One region of the Streptomyces sp. NPDC005962 genome, then DNA from elsewhere that is predicted to be linked to it. Evidence: riboswitches for the same ligand, from Rfam matches in the RefSeq annotation. Region 1 holds a riboswitch; each other region holds the start of a gene.
The links. A riboswitch is a leader RNA that binds a small molecule or an ion and turns the genes downstream of it on or off. The one in region 1 is predicted to bind cobalamin.
Positions count from the first base shown of each region.

Region 2: another riboswitch for cobalamin. It lies ahead of ABZ370_RS21880 (cobalamin biosynthesis protein); the one in region 1 lies ahead of metE (5-methyltetrahydropteroyltriglutamate--homocysteine S-methyltransferase).
Region 3: another riboswitch for cobalamin. It lies ahead of ABZ370_RS22290 (ribonucleoside-diphosphate reductase subunit alpha); the one in region 1 lies ahead of metE (5-methyltetrahydropteroyltriglutamate--homocysteine S-methyltransferase).
Region 4: another riboswitch for cobalamin. It lies ahead of ABZ370_RS05355 (HoxN/HupN/NixA family nickel/cobalt transporter); the one in region 1 lies ahead of metE (5-methyltetrahydropteroyltriglutamate--homocysteine S-methyltransferase).

Region 1 covers NZ_JBEXVE010000001.1:133,023-138,511, reverse strand. The annotation lists gene ABZ370_RS00680 (metallophosphoesterase) at 1-497, shown strand, start outside; tRNA gene ABZ370_RS00675 (tRNA-Pro) at 584-657, shown strand; gene ABZ370_RS00670 (aminotransferase class IV family protein) at 738-1,520, opposite strand; gene metE (5-methyltetrahydropteroyltriglutamate--homocysteine S-methyltransferase) at 1,596-3,905, opposite strand; cobalamin riboswitch at 4,061-4,316, opposite strand; gene ABZ370_RS00660 (MarR family transcriptional regulator) at 4,606-5,055, shown strand; gene ABZ370_RS00655 (potassium transporter TrkA) at 5,177-5,489, shown strand, end outside.
Region 2 covers NZ_JBEXVE010000012.1:190,957-196,445, reverse strand. The annotation lists gene ABZ370_RS21890 (inorganic phosphate transporter) at 1-666, shown strand, start outside; gene ABZ370_RS21885 (hypothetical protein) at 682-912, shown strand; cobalamin riboswitch at 1,079-1,219, shown strand; gene ABZ370_RS21880 (cobalamin biosynthesis protein) at 1,361-2,341, shown strand; gene ABZ370_RS21875 (cobyric acid synthase) at 2,338-3,870, shown strand; gene ABZ370_RS21870 (putative cobaltochelatase) at 3,929-5,489, shown strand, end outside.
Region 3 covers NZ_JBEXVE010000013.1:5,471-10,959, reverse strand. The annotation lists gene ABZ370_RS22310 (FGGY family carbohydrate kinase) at 1-436, opposite strand, end outside; gene ABZ370_RS22305 (DeoR/GlpR family DNA-binding transcription regulator) at 484-1,263, opposite strand; gene ABZ370_RS22300 (histidine phosphatase family protein) at 1,260-1,907, opposite strand; gene ABZ370_RS22295 (FGGY-family carbohydrate kinase) at 2,020-3,489, shown strand; cobalamin riboswitch at 3,586-3,726, shown strand; gene ABZ370_RS22290 (ribonucleoside-diphosphate reductase subunit alpha) at 3,853-5,489, shown strand, end outside.
Region 4 covers NZ_JBEXVE010000002.1:396,608-402,096, forward strand. The annotation lists gene ABZ370_RS05335 (carboxylesterase family protein) at 1-1,193, opposite strand, end outside; gene ABZ370_RS05340 (DUF6131 family protein) at 1,353-1,508, shown strand; gene ABZ370_RS05345 (LysR family transcriptional regulator) at 1,546-2,400, opposite strand; gene ABZ370_RS05350 (EamA family transporter) at 2,469-3,398, shown strand; cobalamin riboswitch at 3,484-3,685, shown strand; gene ABZ370_RS05355 (HoxN/HupN/NixA family nickel/cobalt transporter) at 3,713-4,813, shown strand; gene ABZ370_RS05360 (aconitate hydratase) at 4,960-5,489, shown strand, end outside.

The DNA of each region.
Region 1 (5,489 bases):
TCGGCGCCGTCCACAACCCATGGACGGAGCTCCGCGACGCCTTCGACGCGGCGGGCTGGGTCGGCCTGTCGAACACCCGCGGCCGGCTCAAGCTGGACGACATCGAGATCGCCCTCACCGGCCTCGACGACCCCCACATCAAGCGCGACCGCTACGCCGAGGTCGCCGGGGGCCCCGAAACCGGCGCGGACCTCTCCCTCGCCGTCGTCCACGCCCCGTACCTCCGCGTCCTCGACGCCTTCACCGCCGACCGCTACCCCCTGATCCTCGCGGGCCACACCCACGGCGGCCAGCTGTGCGTCCCCTTCTACGGCGCCCTGGTCACCAACTGCGACCTGGACACCCGCCGGGTCAAGGGCCTCTCCACCCACGAGGCCGGGGACCATACCTCCTACCTCCACGTCTCCGCGGGCTGCGGCACCAACCGCTACACCCCCGTCCGCTTCGCCTGCCCCCCGGAAGCCACCCTCCTCACCCTCACCCCCCAGACCCCCTGACCCACCTCCCCGGCCCCGACCTGCGAGCCCCCGAAAACCGGATTTCGTGTCTGGCGACAGGTCCGCTAAAGTAGAGCTCGTTGCTTCGGGGTGTAGCGCAGCTTGGCAGCGCGCTTCGTTCGGGACGAAGAGGTCGTGGGTTCAAATCCCGCCACCCCGACTGAAGGAACACAGGTCAGGGCCATCTACGAGAAATCGTAGATGGCCCTGATTCGTTGTGCGTGACTGAATGCGACTCTCTTACAGCGGTTCGCCGGGGATGGACTGGTAGGTGTCTCGCAGGCGGGTGAGGAGAGGGTGGTCGGTGGCCAGCGGCGTTTCGTCGATGGCGGAGAGGGCGCGTACGCCGACGCTTGTGTTCGTGGCGAAGGCGGCGTGCATGTGCTGTGCGTCGGTGCGCGTGACGGGGGTCGGGGCCGGGGTGGGTTCGGTGTGCTGCTGGAGCAGGGCCATGGTGACTCCGGGGAGGACGTCGGCCTGGGGCCAGACCACGCCCTGGTCGCCGATGAAGCCGACGTTCCAGGTTCCGCCCTCGGAGATCCGGTCGTCCGGGCCGGTGAAGAGGGCGTCGTCGTAGCCGTCGAGCTGTGCCGCGCGGCGGGCGTGGAGCGGGCCGAACAGGCCGGTGTGCTTGACGGCCGGGACGTCGCGTTCGTAGCGGATGGTTTTCACTCGTAGGGGCGGCAGGGGCAGGGAGGCCGCGGGGCGCACGGTGACGAGGATGTTCGGGGTGTTCGCCTTCGCCGGGTGTCCCATGTCGATGGCGGGGTCGAAGATGGTGATGCGGACGACGAACGCGCCGCCGCGCTCGCCTGCCGCCTGCCGGGCGTAGTGCTGGACGAGTTCGGGATCGAGGTCCGCCCCGAAGACCGTCGCGCAGTCCCGCGTCAGGCGCTCGAGGTGGAGGCCCAGGCCGCGTACGCGGCGGTCGTCGACGCGCATGCTCGTGAAGTGCCCGTAGTTGGTGAGCGCCAGCGTCAGCGCGGCGTCGGGGTCGACAGGCTGTCCGTTCAGTTCCGCCATGCGTTCAGCTTGGCAGTACATGTACGGGGTCGGCCAACATCCGGTGGGTGCCGAGCCGACCCCGTACACGTCAGGTCAGAGAGTCGAGCGGACCTCTCGGGCCGCGGCGACGAGGTGGTCCAGGGAAGCGCGGACCTCGGGCCAGCCGCGGGTCTTCAGGCCGCAGTCGGGGTTGACCCAGAGCCGTTCGGCGGGGAGGGCGGCGAGGGCTGTGCGGAGCAGGGCGGCGGTTTCGGCGGGGCCGGGGACGCGGGGCGAGTGGATGTCGTAGACGCCGGGGCCGACCTCACGGGGGTAGTGGGCGTCGGCGAGTTCCCTGGCCACCCCCATATGGGAGCGGGCGGCTTCCAGGCTGATGACGTCGGCGTCGAGGTCGTCGATGGCCGGGAGGATGTCCCCGAACTCGGCGTAGCACATATGGGTGTGGATCTGGGTGTCCGGGCGGACGCCGACGGTGGTGAGGCGGAACGCCTCGGTGGCCCAGGCCAGGTAGGCCGGGCGGTCGGCGGTGCGCAGGGGCAGGGTTTCGCGCAGGGCGGGTTCGTCGACCTGGATGACCGGGGTTCCGGCGGCCTCCAGGTCGGACACCTCGTCGCGCAGGGCGAGGGCCACTTGGCGGGCGGTGTCGGCGAGCGGCTGGTCGTCGCGGACGAAGGACCAGGCCAGCATGGTGACGGGGCCGGTGAGCATGCCCTTTACCGGGCGGTCGGTGAGGGACTGGGCGTACGTCGTCCAGCGCACCGTCATGGGCTCGGGCCGGGAGATGTCGCCCGCGAGGATCGGGGGGCGGACGTAGCGGGTGCCGTAGGACTGCACCCAGCCGTGCTGGGTGGCGAGGTAGCCGGTGAGCTGCTCGGCGAAGTACTGGACCATGTCGTTGCGTTCGGGCTCACCGTGCACCAGGACGTCGATGCCGGTCTTCTCCTGGAAGGAGACCACGTCCTGGATCTCGGCCGCGATGCGCTGCTCGTATCCGGCGGTGTCGATGCGTCCGGCCCGCAGATCGGCGCGGGCGGTGCGCAACTCGGTGGTCTGCGGGAACGAGCCGATGGTGGTCGTCGGCAGCGCGGGCAGCCGCAGCCGGGCGCGCTGGGCCGGGGCGCGCTCGGCGTACGGCGCGGAGCGGTGGACGTCGGCGTCGGTGACGGCTCCGGCGCGGGCGCGTACGGCCGGGTCGCGGGTGAGCGCGGAGGTGGCCCGGGAGGCCAGGTCGGCGCGGTTGGCGGCGAGTTCGGCGGCGATGGCGCCGGTGCCCCGGGCGATGCCGCGGGCGAGGGTCGCGACCTCGGCGGTCTTCTGGCGGGCGAAGGCCAGCCAGCGGGCGATCCGGGGGTCGATGTCGCGTTCGGCCGCCGTATCGAGGGGGACGTGGAGGAGGGAGCAGGAGGCGGCGACGTCGACCCGGTCGGCGAGGCCGAGCAGGGTGCCGAGCGTGGACAGCGAGGCGGCGAGGTCGTTGATCCATACGTTACGGCCGTCCACGACGCCCGCGACCAGGCGCTTGCCGGGCAGACCGCCCGCGGCGGCGAGGTCGTCGAGGTTGGCGGCGGCGGGCCCGGTGAAGTCGAGCGCCAGCCCGTCCACGGGTGCCTTGGCCAGGACCGGCAGGGCCGGGCCGAGGCGGTCGAAGTACGAGGCGACCAGCAGCCGGGGGCGGTCGGTGAGGGCGCCCAGTTCGCGGTACGCGCGGGCGGCGGCGTTCAGTTCGGCGGTGGTGCGGTCCTGGACGAGCGCGGGTTCGTCCAGCTGGACCCACTCGGCGCCGGCCGCCCGCAGATCGGCCAGCACCTCCGCGTACACCGGCAGCAGCCGGTCCAGCAGGGTGAGCGGCTCGAAGTCCGGCGCGACGCCGGGGGCGGGCTTGGCGAGCAGGAGGTAGGTGACGGGACCGACCAGAACCGGCCGGGCGGTGTGACCGAGCGTGACCGCTTCCGACAGCTCGGCGGTCTGCTTCGTCGAGTTGGCGCTGAAGACGGTGCCGGGTCCGAGTTCGGGGACCAGGTAGTGGTAGTTGGTGTCGAACCACTTGGTCATCTCCAGCGGCGCGGCCTCCTGGTTGCCGCGCGCCATGGCGAAGTAGCCGTCCAGCGCGTCGGCTTCGACGGCGGCGCGGTGCCGGTCGGGGACGGCGCCGACCATGACGCTGGTGTCCAGCACATGGTCGTAAGTCGAGAAGTCGCCGGTCGGCACCTCGTGGATACCGGCGTCGGCCAGCTGCCGCCAGTTCGCCCGGCGCAGGTCGGCGGCGGTTTCGCGGAGGGCGTCGGCGCCGACCCGGCCCTTCCAGTAGCCCTCGACGGCCTTCTTCAGTTCGCGGTGGTGCCCCTGGCGCGGGTAGCCGTACACGGTGGCCCGTGCCGCCGCGGCCGCGGATGTCGCTGTCACGTAGCTCTCCTTCGCGAGCGTGTCTCTTGAAGATCCCGGCGGGATCGGGGGCGCGAAGGAGTGACGAACCCGGCGGATCGGCGCGTTCGGTACGCGCGTCCGCCTGGTGGTACGCCGACCCGCCCTCGAGGTCACCGGGATGTCCGCGCGCGAGCGGTCGCGCACGGGCAACGGGCAGGTCTTCGGACTCGCGGGCGCGCCTTGTGACGTCGTCACGTACGTCAGGTCGTGACGACGTGCCGTACGAGGCACCTACTGGCCGTCGCTTCCCGGGTCCGGCTCCCGGACCCAGTGCGTATGACGGCGGTCGTTCCCGCTCACCGCTGCGGGGCAGTCCCGGATTTCCACCGGGTTCCCTCTTGCGACGCGCCTGCCTGGCGGGCAGGGCGAACCAGCTGCGGGACCCAGCCTAGGCCGTGGCGGCGGATCGGGCATCCCCCTGCCCTGAAGTGGACCGGTGGGCGGCGGGCGGGCGGCGGCGTGCGCGGCCGGGTGGGACGAAGGGTAGAAAGGGCCTATGCCGCGCCGTCACTTAGGCTCCCAGCCCGATATCGAGGCCTCGCACTCCGAGGCCCCGAATACCTCACATACCGCCACATATGCCTCGGATACCGGACCTGTTGAGTCCGACCGGCCCGCGTCCGGCGGACCCGAGACCCACGGACCCGCGCCCCACGACCCCGAATCCGACGCCGAGGCCATGGTCACCGCCGTGCTGACCGCGTCCCGGCTGCTCCTCGCCGTCTCCGCCCGGTCCCTGGCCGCGGTGGAGGACTCCCTCACGCTGCCGCAGTTCCGGATGCTGGTCGTCCTGGACGCCGGAGGGCCGCTGAGCCTGTCCGGGCTGGCCGCGGAGCTGGGGGTCCTGCCGTCCACCGCCATGCGCATGATCGACCGCCTGGTCACGACGGGCGTGGTCGAGCGCGGCGTCTCCGCCGAGGACCGGCGTACGAGCATGATCTCGCTCACCCCGGCCGGACGGCGGATCGTGGCCGAGGTCACCGATCGGCGCCGCCAGGAGATCGCGCGCATCGTCGACGTCATGCCCGCCGGACAGCGCCGTCATCTCATCGAGGCGCTCCAGGCGTTCGCCGAGGCGGGCGGCGAACCGTCCGTCGAGGCCGGTCCGCAGGCCCACGCCGCCTGGTGACCTGCCCGTATGCCGTCTCCCCCATCGCGGCGGCCGGTGGACCCGGGTAACCCTGCGAGAATGATCAACTGCTCTGGGAGACCGTAAGTCCGGTGGGTGGCCGGGGGGATGGGGACGTGCGATGAGGCTGCGGGACCGGCTGCGGTACTGGTTCGACGGCACGATGGACCGGGGGACGCCCGCCCTGATCGGCTGGCTCGGCCTCGCCTCGCTGGCGTTGATAGCCGTGGTCTCCACGCTGGCGGTCACCTTCAGCCACGATGACACCCGCAAGAGCGGCGGCTGGTCGGGCATCGTCTGGATGAGTCTGCTGCGTACGCTCGATCCGGGCACCATGGGCGGGGACACTGGCCGACCGCTGTTCCTGGTGCTGATGCTCACGGTCACCATCGGCGGCATCTTCATCGTCAGCGCGCTCATCGGTGTGCTCACCA
Region 2 (5,489 bases), on a different contig from region 1:
CCCATGTGGGTGATCGTCTCCGCCGGTCTCGCCATCGCCCTCGGCACCTACCTGGGCGGCTGGCGCATCATCCGCACCATGGGCAAGGGCATCACCGACATCCAGCCGCCGCAGGGCTTCGCCGCCCAGACCGGCGCCGCGACCGTCATCCTGGCCTCCTCCCACATCGGTTTCGCGCTGTCCACCACGCAGGTCTGCTCGGGCGCCGTCATGGGCGCGGGCGTCGGCCGCAAGGGCGGGGTGGTGCGCTGGTCGACCGCGGGCCGCATGGTCGTCGCGTGGGTGCTGACCCTCCCGGCCGCCGGTCTGGTGGCCGCCGGTGCGGCGCTCCTGGCCGGCCAGGGCAGCGGGGGCATCGCCGCGGTCGCCGTCCTCGCGGTGCTCGGCTGCGGTGTCATCTGGGTGCTCTCGCGGCGCAAGCCGGTGGACGCCAGCAACGTGAACGCGCCGGGTGCGGAGTCCGCCGAGCCGGTCGGTGTCGTCACCGCCGCCGTGCGGTCGGTGGCCCCGCCGCCCGCCGGGAAGGCCGCCTCGGCCGGGTCCGCACAGCCGACGACCGTGTCTGCCACCGCCGGCACCGACGGCACGCGCGGCACGGATACCCGGAACGCCTCGTCCCCCTCCGCACCCACTCCCGCCGCCGCGGGAACCCGTTCCAGCAGCTGACAGGGAGCACACACCATGCAGATCGACTGGGCGGCACTCGGCCAGGTCTTCGGCATCAGCCTCGCGGCAACGGTCGGCGTCGTAGGGGTCTTCACCCTGGGCATCATGGGCACCTCCCGTACGGCTCAGGCGCAGCCCCAGGCCACCGCGGGCGGCGCGTCCCCGGTTGCGCGCACCGGCGCGTACGCCTGTTTCGCGCTGTGCGCCGCGGTGGTGGCGTACGGCATCTATCTGATCGTGGCCTGAAAGCCACGGAAGCCGCGGGGCGGTGGGCGCTATCGGCGCCCGCCGCCCCGCGGTCGTTGCCAGGTGTGCGCCTGTGGAGCTCCGCACACTCTGGCATCGCAGGTCAAATGCGAGTTGACGGCCATTCGCACCCCATGGTGGACTTCCCGAGCCAAACGGCGGCAGGAGAGGAAGCCGGTGAGAATCCGGCGCGGTCCCGCCACTGTCACCGGGGAGCGCTCTCCCCTCACCGCAAGGGGTCACGGCCGTCCGTAGCGAGGAGGGCTGGAAGACCGGGAGAGCCGCCGATCCGGGAGCCAGGAGACTTTCACCGCCGGTCACGTCGAACCAGGGCGCGGACCCTGAGTGAGGACATACCGCCATGCCCGGCACTGCCACGCCGTCAGCTCCAACTGTCCGTATGCTCGGCGGCGGTCCCCGCCGCAGAGGCATGACGGCGGTCTGAAGGATGCGTGCCGATCACGCCTCGTACGCGTGCGGCGCCGCACTCGGCTTCCTCGGCGACCTCGCCACGGGCGATCCGCGCCGCGGCCATCCGGTGGCCGCGTTCGGGCGCGCCGCCGCGGCCGTCGAGCGGCGGCTGTGGCGCGACCACCGCGGTTCCGGGGCCCTGCACACCGCGCTGTGCGCGGGCGGTGCGGCCGCCGGTGCCGCGCTGCTGGCGCGTACCGTACGCACCCTCGTGGGGCCCTCCCGTGCCGCCGACGCCGCGCTGACCGCCGCCACCACCTGGGCCGTGCTGGGCGGTACCTCGCTGGTCCGGGAGGCCCGGGCCATCGGTGACGCGCTGGCCGCCGGGGACGTCGACGCCGCGCGGGAGCGGCTGCCCCATCTGTGCGGACGCGATCCGCAGGCCCTGGACGAGCGGCAGATCGCGCGGGCGGTCGTCGAGTCGGTGGCCGAGAACACCTCGGACGCGGTGGTGGGCGCGCTGGTGTGGGGGGCCGTGGCCGGGGTGCCGGGGCTCGTCGGCTTCCGGGCCGTCAACACGCTGGACGCCATGGTGGGCCACAAGTCGGCCCGATACCGCCGGTTCGGCTGGGCCGCGGCCCGGCTGGACGACGCCGCGGGCTGGCCCGGCGCCCGTCTCACCGCGGTGCTGGCCACCCTCGCCGGGCCCGACCCGCGCGGCGCGCGGCGCGCCTGGCGCGCCGACGGCGGACGCCACCCGAGCCCCAACGCGGGCCCGGTGGAGGCGTCGTTCGCGGGCGCGCTGGGCGTCCGGCTGGGCGGCACGCTGACGTACGGGGGCCGGGTCGAGCACCGCCCCGTGCTGAACCCGGGCGGCCGTCCCGTGACGGCGGCCGACATCCCGCGCGCGATCCGCCTCTCGCGGCGGGTGGCGGCGCTGGCCCTGCTCACCACCGTCGCGGCTCGCTCCGGTGCCCCTCAGGGCTCCGGAGCCGATCAGGAAAGGGTGAACCGATGACCCTGGGGGGCGGACTGCTCATCGCGGGGACGACCTCGGACGCCGGTAAGAGCGTCGTCACGGCGGGCATCTGCCGCTGGCTGGCGCGCAAAGGGCTCCGGGTCGCCCCGTTCAAGGCGCAGAACATGTCGCTCAACTCCTTCGTCACCAAGGACGGCGCCGAGATCGGGCGGGCCCAGGCCATGCAGGCCGCCGCCGCGCGCGCCGAACCGAGCGCCCTGATGAACCCGGTCCTGCTGAAGCCGGGCAGCGACCGCAGCAGCCAGGTGGTGCTGCTCGGCAAGCCGGTGGGCGAGATGAGCGCGCGTGGCTACCACGCGGAGTGGCGGCGCGAAGGCCTCCTGGAGACCGTCACCGACTGTCTGAACGAGCTGCGGCGCACCCACGACGCGGTGATCTGCGAGGGCGCGGGCAGCCCGGCCGAGATCAATCTGCGCCGTACCGACATCGTCAACCTGGGGCTGGCCCGGGCCGCCGGGCTGCCGGTCGTCGTGGTCGGGGACATCGACCGCGGCGGCGTCTTCGCGTCCTTCTTCGGCACGACCGCGCTGCTGTCCCGCGAGGACCAGCGGCATATCGCCGCCTATGTGGTGAACAAGTTCCGCGGCGACGTGACCCTGCTGGAACCCGGTCTGGACATGCTGCGCGACCTCACCGGGCGGCCGACCGTCGGCGTGCTGCCGTACGCGCACGGCCTCGGCATCGACGAGGAGGACGGACTGCGCGTCTCGCTGCGCGGCACGGTGCGCGAGAGCGTCGTCGCACCGCCGCACGGCGCGGACCTGCTGCGGGTCGCGGTGACCGCCGTACCGCTGATGTCCAACTTCACCGACGTGGACGCGCTGGCCGCCGAGCCGGGCGTGATCGTGCGCTTCGTGGACCGCCCGGAGGAGCTGGCCGACGCCGATCTGGTGGTGCTGCCGGGCACTCGGGGGACCGTGCGCGCGCTGGAGTGGCTGCGCGAGCGCGGCCTCGCCGACGCGATCGCGCGGCGGGCCGCGGAGGGGCGGCCGGTGCTCGGCATCTGCGGCGGCTTCCAGGCGCTCGGCGAGCGAATCGAGGACGAGGTCGAGTCGAAGGCCGGAACGGTCGCGGGCCTCGGGCTGCTGCCCGTACGGGTCCGCTTCGCCGCAGGTAAGACCCTGGCCCGGCCGGTCGGCGAGGCGCTGGGCGAACGGGTGGAGGGCTACGAGATCCACCACGGGATCGCCGAACTGCAGGGCGGCGGCGACGAACCCTTCCTGGACGGCTGCCGGGTGGGCTCCGTATGGGGCACGCACTGGCACGGCTCACTGGAGAGCGACGGCTTCCGCCGCGCCTTCCTGCGGCGGGTCGCGGAGGCGGCGGGCCGGGCGTTCGTGCCCGCGCCGGACACCCGCTTCGGGGAGCTGCGCGAGGAGCAGCTCGACCGGCTGGGCGATCTGATCGAGGAGCACGCGGACACGGACGCGCTGCTGAGGCTCATCGAGGGCGGCGTACCGGACGGACTGCCCTTCGTACCGCCCGGAGCGCCGGGAGGAACGGATTGAGCACGAGACGCGAGCCCGCACGCACCGACCGCGCACGCACCGTAGGAGGTACCCGAGCATGACCACCACTGCCTACCCGTTCACCGCGGTCGTCGGAATGGACGACATGCGGCTAGCCCTGCTCCTCAACGCCGTCTCGCCCGCCGTGGGCGGCGTGCTGGTGCGCGGCGAGAAGGGCACGGCCAAGTCGACGGCCGTGCGCGCCCTGTCCACCCTGCTGCCGCCGGTCGGCGTCGTCCCCGGATGCCGCTTCTCCTGCGATCCGGCCGCGCCCGACCCGGACTGCCCGGACGGACCGCACGAGACCGTCGCCGGGGACGCGCGCCCCGCGCGGATGGTGGAGCTGCCGGTCGGCGCCTCCGAGGACCGCCTCGTCGGGTCGCTCGACATCGAGCGGGCGCTGTCCGACGGGGTCAAGGCGTTCGAGCCGGGGCTGCTCGCCGACGCGCACCGCGGGGTGCTGTACGTCGACGAGGTCAACCTGCTGCACGACCACCTGATCGACCTGCTGCTCGACGCGGCCGCCATGGGCGCCTCCTACGTGGAGCGCGAGGGCGTCTCCGTACGGCACGCCGCGCGCTTCCTCCTGGTGGGCACCATGAACCCGGAAGAGGGCGAGCTGCGGCCGCAGCTGCTGGACCGCTTCGGGCTCACCGTCGAGGTCACGGCGTCGCGGGACACCGAGGAGCGGGTCGAGGTGGTGCGCCGGAGGCTGGCGTACGACGAGGACCCGGCCGGGTTCGCCGTGCGCTGGGCGCACGAGGAGGGCGAGCTGCGGGAGCGCATAGCGGCGGCGCGCGCCCTGCTGCCCGCCGTCCGGCTGAGCGACCGCGCGCTGCGCCAGATCGCGGCGGTGTGCGCGGCGTTCGAGGTGGACGGGATGCGCGCGGACATCGTGACGGCGCGTACGGCGACGGCGCTGGCCGCCTGGGCGGGCCGGACGGATGTGCGGACCGAGGACGTGCGGCAGGCGGCGCTGCTGTCGCTCCCCCACCGGCGGCGGCGGGCGCCGTTCGACGCGCCGGGGCTGGACGAGGACAAGCTGGACGAGGTGCTGCGGCAGTTCGAGGACGAGGAGCCGGAGCCCGAGCCGGAAGCCGCCGAGCCCGATGAGGGCCCGGATGACGACCCCGATGGCCCGGGCGGGCCCGGCGGCGGTTCCGACGGCGGAGACGGCCCCGACGGGCCCGGCGGCGGCCGTCCCCAGGACGGCGGGCAGGAGCAGGCGCCGCCGCCCGGCGGGCCCGAGCCGTCCATCCCCGAACAGCGGTCGGCCGAACCCGAGGCGTCGTCCGGCGCCGAGCCCGCGGAGTCCGAGGAGGGCGGCGGGGCCGGTGGCAGCGGCGGCGAGCGGGCGGCCGTGGGCGCCGCGGAGCCGTTCCGGACCCGGCGGCTGGACGTACCGGGGCTCGGCGAAGGCGCCGCCGGGCGGCGGTCGCGCGCCCGCACCGCGCACGGCCGCACCGCCGGTGCGCGCCGCCCCCGGGGGACGCTGACCTCGCTTCATCTGACGGCGACGGTACGGGCCGCCGCCCCGCATCAGCACAGCCGCGGGCGGAGCGGCCCCGGGCTGCTGGTGCGCCGGGACGATCTGCGGGAGGCGGTGCGGGAGGGCCGGG
Region 3 (5,489 bases), on a different contig from region 1:
CCGCCAGCCAGGCGATGCGGCCGAGGGCGGCCGTCGGGGCGACCGACAGTCCGAGGGCCCGCCAGCGCGGCGCGCCCGCCTCCTGGGCGCGGGCGTTGAGCCCGGCGGCGCGGCGGTCGTCGTACATCAGGGCGGGGCCGAGGGGTTCGCCCCGGCCGTCCGCGAGGACGATCGTGCCGGAGGTGGCGGCGACGGCCACTGCCACGACCTCCCGGCCGCCCGCCGGAAGGGCCCCGGTGGCCTGGCGCAGGGCCGCCGCGACGGCGGGCCACCAGGCCGTGGCGTCCTGTTCGCTGCGGCCGCCCTCGCCCCGGCGCGGGGGCGGGAGTTCCGCGCCGCCCCGCGCCCGTACGCGCCCGTGGGCGTCGGCGCACACCACCCGCACGGCCGCCGTGGCGATGTCGATCCCCGCGACGACCTCGGCCCGGTCGGACATCACGTATCACGCCTCTCACAGGGGGAGTTAAATTAACACTGGTGGCGTTAAGAAGGGCCGGGCGCGATCCTCACATCCGTACGCTCCCGCCACTCCCCGACCAGCCGGGCGTCCGCCCCGCCGTCCACCACCAGATGGTCGAAGTCGGCCAGCGGGCGCAGCCGGTGCAGCGCCGTGCGCCGGGTCTTGGACGCGTCCATCAGCAGCACCGTGCGGGCGGCGGCGGCGAGCATGGCGCGTTTGACCAGCACCACGTCCTGCTCCTGGTGGTACGTGGCCGACGCGTCCATGGCCGAGGTGCTGACCAGCGCCAGGTCCACCGACAGCGCCGCGATCGCCTCCGCGCACGGCACGCCGAGGAAGGAGTCATGGGTGTGCGAGTACTCCCCGCCGAGCCCGATCAGCCGGATGCGGGGCACCCCGGCGAAGACCTCGATCACCTTCCGGGCGTTGGTCACCACCGTCAGCGGGGCGGACTCCACCAGCAGCCGGGCGAGCGCGAGGGCGGTCGTGGAGTCGTCCAGCATCACCGACATCCCGGGCTCGACCAGCTCCGCGGCGGTGGCGGCCACCGCCTCCTTCTCGGCCCGGTGGGCGCCCATCCGGTAGGCGAGGCTGGATTCGAAGACCGACGAGGGCAGGGCCGAGACCCCGCCCCGGAACTTGCGCAGCACGCCGAGCCGGGCCAGTTCGTCCAGGTCCCGGTGCACGGTCATCAGGCTGACGCCGGTCAGTTCGGCCAGCTCCGCCGCGGTGGCGGTGGAGTGCGCGAGGACGTGTTCGGTGATGGTCTGTCTGCGGGCGTCCTGGGAGCGGGCCGCGGTCATGGGCGGGACTCTCCCGTCATGCCGCCGGTCGACGCGCTGTCCGTCGGCACGTTCAGGGAGCGCAGCGCCGTGCGGTCGCCGTCGATGCCGATCTCGGTCACCGCCGCGTTGTCCAGCCGGGGGAAGACCGTGCGGTAGCGGCCGACGGGGATGCCGAGCAGGGTGCACAGCGCCGCCCGCAGCAGGCTGTTGTGCGCCACGACGAGCACCGTACGGTCCGGATGCGCGGCGGCCAGCCGGCGCAGGGCGACGACGGCCCGGGCCGCGGCCGCACCGGGCCGCTCCGAGCCGGGGAAGGCACCGGTCTCGGGGTCGTCGCGGAACGCCCGGACGGCCGCCGCGTCCTCCGCCTCCATCTCGGCGAGGGTGCGGCCCTCGCCCCATCCGAAGTCCATCTCGCGCAGGTCCTCGACGACTTCGGGGACCAGGGACAGCGCGGTGGCGGCCGGTCCGGCGGTGTGCCGCGCGCGGCCGAGCGGGGAACAGGCCACCGCGTCGATCCCACGGCCCCGCACCCAGTGGGCGAGGGCCCGCGCCTGCCGGTGGCCGCGCTCGGTCAACGCGATGTCCGAGATTCCGGCGTACCGGTTCTCCGCGTGCCACACGGTCTCCCCGTGGCGTACGAGCAGCAGTCGGGCGGTCATCCGGGGCTCCCCTGCGTCGGCCAGTGTGTGCGCCATTGCCTCATCACGTATCGAGTGTTAAATCTAGCATCGCTGATGTGATGGAGCACCGAGTTCCGGAGGGCGGCAGGCCATGCGCGCGATCATCGGAGTGGATGTCGGCACCTCCGTCACCAAGGCCGTGGCCTTCGGCCGCGACGGGGCCGCCCTCGCCTCCGCCGCCCGCCCCAGTCGACTGGACCGGCTTCCCGGCGGCCGGGTCGAACAGGACCTGGAGGACGTGCTGCGCACGGTCGCCGAGGTGGTGCGCGAAGTGGCCGCGGCGCTCCCCGGCCCGCCCGCCGCGCTCGCGCTCACCGGCCAGGGCGACGGGCTGTGGCTGCGCGACGAGGCGGGCCGGGCGGTGCGTCCGCCGATCTCCTGGCTGGACGGCCGGGGAGGCGGGACCGTCGCCCGCTGGCGCGCCGACGGCACCCTCGCCGCCCTCTACGCCCTCACGGGCTCCGGGCTGTTCCCGGGCTGCCACGCCCCGCTGCTGCGCTGGCTGGCCGAGCACGAGCCGGAGGCTCTGGAGCGGGCGGCGGTCGCGGGCTACTGCGTGGACGCCGTCGCCCAGCGACTGACGGGCGTCATCACCGTGGACGCCTCCGACGCCTCGCTGCCGTTCCTGGATGTCACCACCCGTACGTATGTGCCGGGCGCCCTGCAGCTGTGCGGACTGGCCGACCACGCCCGGCTGCTGCCCCCGCCCGCCGCGCCCGGCGGCGTCCTCGCGCTGGACGACGAGGGGGCCCGGCTGACCGGGCTGCCGCCCGGACTGCCCGTCGTCTCCGGCCCGTACGACCTTCCGGCGTGCGCCATCGGCAGCGGGGTGCGGGACGTGGGCGACGGACTGCTCACCGTCGGCACCACGCTGGCCTGCCAGGTGCTCACCGACCGCGCGGCGGTGGACCCGGCCGCCGATCCGGCCGGGATGTGGCTGTGCACCCCCGACCCGGACCGCTGGCTGCGCGCGATGCCCGCGATGGTCGGCACCGCCGCGCTGCGATGGGTGCTCGATCTCACAGGGACGACCACGGCCGAGTTGGACGCCCTGCTCGCGCAGAGCCCGCCGGGCGCGAACGGGGTGACCGCGCTGCCCTTCCTGTCCGGCGCCGGGGAGCGCGCCCCGTTCGTGGAACCCGCCGCCCAGGGGCGGTTGGACGGCCTCGGCCTCGCCACCACCCGTGCCGACGCCGTACGGGCCGTCTGCGAGGCCATCGCCTACGCGGCCCGCCACTGCCTGGAGGCGGCCGGGCTCTCGGGGCGGCTCGCGCTGTGCGGCGGAGGCGTACGGTCCGCCGCCTGGACGGAGATTTTCGCCCATGTGATGGGTCACCCGGTGGTCGTCCCGGACGAGCCGGAAGTCGGCGCGCGGGGCGCCGTCGCGGTCGCCTGGCGGTCGCTGGGCGACCCCGTGGACGCGTCCCACTGGCGCGCCGCTTCCCGTACCGTCGAGCCCCGGAGCGAGCTTCTCGGCGCCTACGGGGACGGCTACGCGGGCTACCGCGAGCGCCTCGCCCGTGCCCTGGACGAATGGCGGACGAGCGGTCCGGGAAGCTAGTTTTCCCTGGGATTCCAGCGCGGCCAAAGCCGACGCGACTAGCACATTTATGCGAATCCACCCAGCTGACGACACAACATCTGGGGGCGCGTGCGCAGCGCGACACAAGATGTATGCTCGTGCTCGCTGTCGCCGCAGGGGAATCCGGTGCGAATCCGGAACTGTCCCGCAACGGTGTACGTGTGCGCTTTCGCGTACCCGTGAGTCCGATGACCTGCCGACGGCCGTCTGCATACGTCCGGGCCTCGCGGGTTGGGTCGATGGACGCTGCGCGGTGTGCCCTGAAGCGGAATCGGCATGCCCGTGAGCGGCCATCGCGCACCGCCCTCGAAGGCCCCCAGCCGAGCGAGGGAGAACACTTCAGTGACCATCGCGCCCGCCGATCCGGTTTCAGAGGCAACGGACTTCACGGCAGCGGCCGACGCGCCCGGGACCGCCCTGCTGCGGACCCTGACGGCGCTCACCGCCGACCTGCCCGCCACCGACCCCGGCAGGGTCGCGGCCGCCGCCCTGCGCGGCCGCCACCCCGGTTCGGACGAGGCGGAGTTGCGTTCCCTGGCGACCGAGGCGTCGGCCGGGCTCATCGGCGAGGAGCCGGAGTACTCCAAGCTCGCCGCGCGGCTGCTGACCCGCGCGATCGCCGATGAGGCGGCCGGGCAGGGTGCGGACTCCTTCTCCGCCTCCGTCGCCGTGGGCCACCGCGAGGGCCTGATCGCCGACTCCACCGCCGAGTTCGTCACCACCCACGCCGCCCGGCTGGACGCGCTGGTCGACCAGGCGCTGGCCGACGGCGCCGACGACCGCTTCGGCTACTTCGGGCTGCGCACCCTGCACAGCCGGTATCTGCTGCGCCACCCGATCACCCGTCAGGTCGTCGAGACCCCGCAGCACTTCCTGCTGCGGGTGGCCTGCGGGCTCGCCGAGGACCTGTCCGAGCGGGCGGTGGGCGACGTCGCCGAGCTGTACCGGATGACCAGCACGCTGTCGTACCTGCCCAGCTCCCCCACGCTGTTCAACTCCGGCACCCGGCACCCGCAGATGTCGTCCTGCTACCTGCTGGACTCGCCGCTGGACGAGCTGGACTCGATCTACAACCGCTACCACCAGGTGGCGCGGCTGTCGAAGCACGCGGGCGGCATCGGCCTGTCGTACTCGCGCATCCGCGCCCGCGGTTCGCTGATCCGTGGCACCAACGGGCACTCCAACGGCATCGTGCCGTTCCTGCGCACGCTCGACGCCTCCGTGGCGGCCGTCAACCAGGGCGGCCGGCGCAAGGGCGCGGCCTGCGTCTACCTGGAGACCTGGCACGCGGACCTGGAGGAGTTCCTGGAGCTGCGGGACAACACGGGCGAAGAGGCCCGCCGCACCCACAACCTCAACATCGCGCACTGGATTCCGGACGAGTTCATGCGCCGGGTCGAGGCGGACGCCGACTGGTCGCTGTTCTCGCCGGCGGACGCGCCCGAGCTGGTCGACCTGTGGGGTGACGAGTTCGACGCCGCGTACCGGAAGGCCGAGGCGGAGGGCCGGGCGCTCAAGCAGGTTCCGGCGCGCCAGCTGTACTCCCGGATGATGCGCACCCTCGCGCAGACCGGCAACGGCTGGATGACGTTCAAGGACGCCGCCAACCGCACCGCCAACCAGACCGCCGAGGCGGGCCGGGTCGTCCACTCCTCCAACCTGTGCACCGAGATCCTGGAGGTCACCAACGACGGCGAGACGGCCGTCTGCAACCTCGGCTCGGTCAACCTCGCCGCCCACCTGGGCGAGGGCGGCGAGATGGACTGGGAGCGGCTGGACAAGACGGTCCGGACCGCCGTGACCTTCCTCGACCGCGTGGTGGACATCAACTTCTACCCCACCGAGGAGGCCGGGGCGTCCAACTCCCGCTGGCGCCCGGTGGGTCTGGGGCTGATGGGCCTCCAGGACGTCTTCTTCCGGCTGCGGCTGCCGTTCGACTCGGCCGAGGCGACGGCGCTCTCCACCCGGATCTCCGAGCG
Region 4 (5,489 bases), on a different contig from region 1:
CCGGCCACCTGGGCCTCGGCCAGGTGCAGCGAGGGCATGTGGAACAGCCAGTCGGACTGGACGCGTTCGTGGAGTTCGGCGGGCGAGGCTCCGGGGAAGGCGGCGCGATAGGCCTGGGGGCCGTCCGGCCCCGGTGCGAAGGTGCGCAGGGCCGCCGCCGCTTCCTCCTCGCCCGCCTCTCCGAGCTGCCCGCCGAGCGCGAGGAAGAGCCGGAACTCGTCCCGGTTGTGCCCGGCGATCAGCTCCACGTCCCGGGCCGTACCGGCCGCCAGCGCCTGCCATGGAGTGGTCGGCAGCACCTCGCCGTCGACGACGGGTGCGAAGGGGATCGTCGTGTGGACGACCTGCCCCCACCGCTGCTCGTACTGGCGCATCTTGGGGCCCAGCGCCTCGCCCGCCGAGGTCAGCCGCCGCGGGTCCACCGTGGCCAGATCGGCGGCCGTGGGCCGCAGGCCCGCCTCGGCGGCGAGCGCGCCCGCGATGTCCCGGGCCAGCTCGCCCGAGAAGTACGTGCCCGGCACGCTCTGCGCGATGGCACGCCGGAACAGCCCCGCCGCGCTCGGCATGGCCAGCAGCGAGGCGATCGATCCGGCTCCGGCCGACTCCCCGAACACGGTGACCCGGCCGGGGTCGCCGCCGAACGCCGCGATGTTCTCCCGCACCCATTCCAGGGCCGCGACCTGGTCGAGCAGACCGCGGTTGGCGGGCGCCCCGTCGAGGAGGGCGAAGCCCTCGATGCCGACCCGGTAGTTCAGGGTGACCACGACGACATCGCCGTCGCGGGCGATGCGCCGGGCGTCGTAGCCGGGGCTGCCGGAGTGGCCGAGCTTGTAGGCGCCGCCGTAGATCCACACCATCACCGGACGGCGGGCCGCCGGGTCCGGCTCGGGTGTCCAGACGTTGACCGTCAGCCAGTCGTCGCCCACCGGCGTGTCCAGGACCCCGGCGCGGCCCGCGAACCCCGACTCCTGCGGGGGCGGCGGACCGAACGCGAACGCGTCCCGGGTCCCCTCCCAGCCGCGCACGGGGCGCGGCGCCTGGAACCGTGCGTCCCCGACCGGCGGTTCGGCGAACGGAATGCCGCGGAACACGGCGAGACCGCCCTCCCGGCGGCCACGCACCGCGCCGGCGGCGGCTCGCACCACGGGCGCGGCGGACCCGGCTGCCGACTCGCGGGACCCGGCTGTCGTCATCGATGGCTCCTCACGGTTCCTGGGGAACACGCTCCTGGGAGACACCACCATGCCCGAGCCCCACCCGATCGCCTCCGGCGGGGGCACGACGCGTTGGCGCGGCAGGAAGAAGAGGCAGATAGTGGAGGTGGACCCACTCCCGCGAGATCGGAGGACACCATGATTGTCCTCGGGGTCATTCTCCTCATCATCGGTCTGCTGACCGGCATCGCCATTCTGTGGACGATCGGCATCGTCCTTCTCGTCATCGGGGCGGTCCTGTGGGCCCTGGGCGCCGCCGGACACGCGGTCGCCGGACGGCGGCACTTCTACTAACGGATAGCGAATAGCGGATAGCGGACAGACGCGCGGGTCATCCCGCCCGGTAGAGCGCGGTGAGCAGTTCGATCACTGCCTGCCCCGCCGGATGCGGATCGTCCCGCCACCAGCCCAGCCGCACCGCGATCGGCTCGGCGTCGCGTACCGGTCGGTACACGATGCCGGGCCGCGGGTATTGGTGGGCGGTCGACTCGGCCGTCATCCCCACGCAGCTGCCCGTGGAGATCAGGTTGAGCCAGTCCTCGATGTCCTGCGTCTCCTCGGTGGCCGGGCGGGAACCGGGCGGCCACAGCTCGGGCGTGGTGGTGCCGGTCCGCCGGTCGACCAGCAGCGTGCGCTCGCCGATGTCGGCGAGCCTGATGGAGCGGCGCGAGGCCAGCGGGTCGTCCGCCGCCATCGCGCACAGCCGCCGCTCCAGCCCCACGATGGCCGAGTCGAAGCGGTGGTCCTCCAGCGGCCTGCGCAGTACGGCCAGGTCACAGGCGCCTTCCGCCAGACCGGCCGTGGTGGCGTTGACCCGGACGAGGTGCAGCCGGGTCTCCGGATGCGCGGCGGCCCAGCGGCGCTGGAAGGCGGGGGTGTGGCTGCCCAGCGCCGACCAGGCGTAGCCGATCCGCAGCCGGGTGTGGCCCGACGTGGCCTCCCGCACCAGATCGTCCACTTCCCCGAGCACCCGCCGGGCCTGCGCCACCACCCGCAGTCCGGTGCCGGTCGGGGTCACTGTCCGGGAGGTACGCCGCAACAGGCGTACCCCGAGGGCGCGTTCGAGCGAGGCCAGCGTGCGGGACACGGCCGCCTGCGACACCCCGAGCGCGATGGCGGCGTCGGTGAACGTGCCCTCGTCCACGATCGCGACGAGACAGCGCAGCTGCCGCAGCTCCACATCCATAACCACAGCGTATAGGTACGACGCTCAACGCATTTTGCGCAACGATCGCCCGACCGCACGATCGGGGTATGGACGCAGCCCACGCCACCGCTCCCGCTCCTGCCCCCGCGCACCGGACCGCCCCGTCACACCCCACCAGCGCCAGCGATCCGGACCGGAAACCGGCCGGGACGCCGCTGTCCGGTGTGCTCACCATGGCCGGCAGCGGCCTGTCCAACCAGACCGGCGCCGCGATCGGCTCCCTCGCCTTCCCCGTCCTCGGGGCCACCGGCGTCGTCGCGGTACGCCAGTACGTCGCCGCCGTCGTCCTGCTGGCCGTCGGCCGCCCCCGCTGGCGGTCCTTCACCAAGGAGCAGTGGTGGCCGGTGGTGCTGCTGGCCCTGGTCTTCGGCGCCATGAACCTGTCCCTGTACAGCGCCATCGACCGCATCGGCCTCGGGCTGGCGGTGACCCTGGAGTTCCTCGGCCCGCTGACCATCGCCCTGTCCGCCTCCCGCCGCCGCACGGACGCGTGCTGCGCGCTGGTCGCCCTGGCGGGCGTGGTCACGCTGATGCGCCCTCAGCCGTCGACCGACTACACGGGCCTCGGGCTCGGGCTGCTGGCCGCCGCCTGCTGGGCGTCGTACATCCTGCTCAACCGCACCGTCGGCCGCCGTGTCCCCGGCGCGCAGGGGTCGGCGGCCGCCGCGGCGCTCTCCGCCGTGCTGTTCCTGCCCGTCGGCATCGTCATCGCCGTCCAGCACCCGCCGACGCCGGGGGCGGCCGGGTACGCCATCGCCGCCGGTGTCCTCTCCTCCGCCGTGCCCTACCTCTCCGACCTGTTCACCCTGCGCCGGGTGCCCGCCCAGACCTTCGGGCTCTTCATGAGCGTCAACCCGGTCCTCGCCGCGGTCGTCGGATGGATCATCCTCGGCCAGAGCCTGGGGTGGACGGAGTGGGCGAGCGTCGGCGCCATCGTCGCGGCCAACGCGCTCAGCATCCTCACCTCGCGCGCGTGACCGCGACACCTCGCGCTTCGACCGCGACCTCGCGCGCGCGACCGTAGCTGAAAGTGCCTCACTTGCCGGTTTTGCGGGGTGCCGCCTACAGTTGCCGGGCCGTGGTGTTCGGGAAGCCGGTGGGAAACCGGAGCGGCCCTCGCCACTGTGATCGGGGAGTTCCCGTCCCGTTCCGAGGCCTCAGCAGCAGGCCGCGGAGCCACTGGCCGCAAGGGCGCGGCCGGGAAGGCAGGGGCGGTCGCGTCGACCCGTCAGCCAGGAGACCGGCCGCGGCATCTCACGAAGTGATCCACGAGGTGCTGGAGCGTGACCGCATGACCCTGCCCACCGCAACGCGCTGGCGGCGCGAGGACACCGTCCGGACCGCCGGGCTGCTGGCGGTGATCGTCGCCCTGCACGCCGTCGCCTTCGGCCTGCTCTTCCTGGTCGTCGCGCCCCAGCACTACGAGGCCGGGGCCAGGACGTTCGGCGTCGGCCTCGGGATCACCGCGTACACCCTCGGCATGCGGCACGCCTTCGACGCCGACCACATCGCCGCCATCGACAACACCACCCGCAAGCTGATGGCCGACGGCAAGCGGCCGGTGTCGGTGGGCTTCTGGTTCGCGCTCGGCCACTCCAGCGTCGTCGTCCTGCTGGCCGCGCTGGTCGCGGGCGGTACGCAGCTCGCGGGCACCCTGGTGAACGAGAACTCCGGCACCCACCAGGTGCTCGGCGTCATCGGCACCACCGTGTCCGGAACCTTCCTCTACCTCATCGCCGCGCTCAACCTGGTCGCCCTGCTCGGCATCCTGCGGGTCTTCAGGGCGATGCGCGCCGGGCAGTTCGACGAGACGGAGCTGGAGGCGCACCTGGACGCGCGCGGCTTCATGAACCGCGTCCTGGGCCGCTTCACGAAGTCCATCACCCGGCCCGGCCAGATGTACCCGCTCGGTTTCCTCTTCGGGCTCGGCTTCGACACCGCCACCGAGGTCACGCTGATGGTGATGGCCGGAAGCGGCGCCGCCGCGGGGCTGCCCTGGTACGCGATCCTGTGCCTGCCGCTGCTCTTCGCCGCCGGGATGAGCCTCTTCGACACCCTCGACGGCACCTTCATGAACTTCGCCTACCAGTGGGCGTTCTCCAACCCGGTCCGCAAGGTGTTCTACAACCTGGCCATCACCGGTCTGTCCATCGCGGTGGCCTTCCTCATCGGCACCATCGAGCTGGTCGGCGTCCTCCACGACAAGCTCGCCCTGCGGGACGCCGTCACCGGCTGGATATCCGCGCTGAACCTGGACAACGTCGGGTTCATCATCGTCGGGCTGTTCGTCGTGGTGTGGGCCGCGGCGCTGGCCTACTGGCGGATCGCCAAGGTCGAGCAGCGCTGGTCCGTCCGCACCGCCCCGGCCACCGCGGACGGCGACGGCGGCTGACGCCCCCGCGGCCCGGGGCCGGAGCCGGGGGCGTCCGTCCGGGTGACTGTGGTGGGGCGGGACCGACATGGCGGCCGCCGAACGGGAACCCGCATGGTGGCGCCCGGACGGTCCGGCCGCCCCCGCACCGGGAAGGCGGTACCGCTATGGGCCTGCCCCGTAACCGTGCACACGGCACCGTGACGCAGTGGCTGATCGGCGACCACCTCGTGTCCGGCCCGATGGAGCCGGGGGAGGAGATCGCGCTGCGCGTGGACCAGACGCTCACCCAGGACGCCACCGGCACCCTGGTGATGCAGGAGCTGGAGGCGCTGGCGCTGGACCGGGTCCGCACGCAGGTCAGCGTCCAGTACGTCGACCACAACATCCTCCAGGCCGACGAGCGCAACGCCGAGGACCACCTCTTCCTGCGCTCGGCCGCCCGCCGCTTCGGCCTGTGGTTCTCCAAGCCCGGCAACGGGGTCTCCCACCCGACCCATATGCAGCACTTCGGCGCTCCCGGCAGAACACTCGCCGGGTCCGACTCGCACACCTGCGCGGGCGGCTCGCTGGGCATGCTGGCGATTGGCACCGGCGGTCTGGAAGTCGCCCTCGCCATGGCCGGACGGCCGCTCCACCTCACCATGCCGAAGATCTGGGGCATCCGGCTGACCGGGGAACTGCCGCCCTGGGTCAG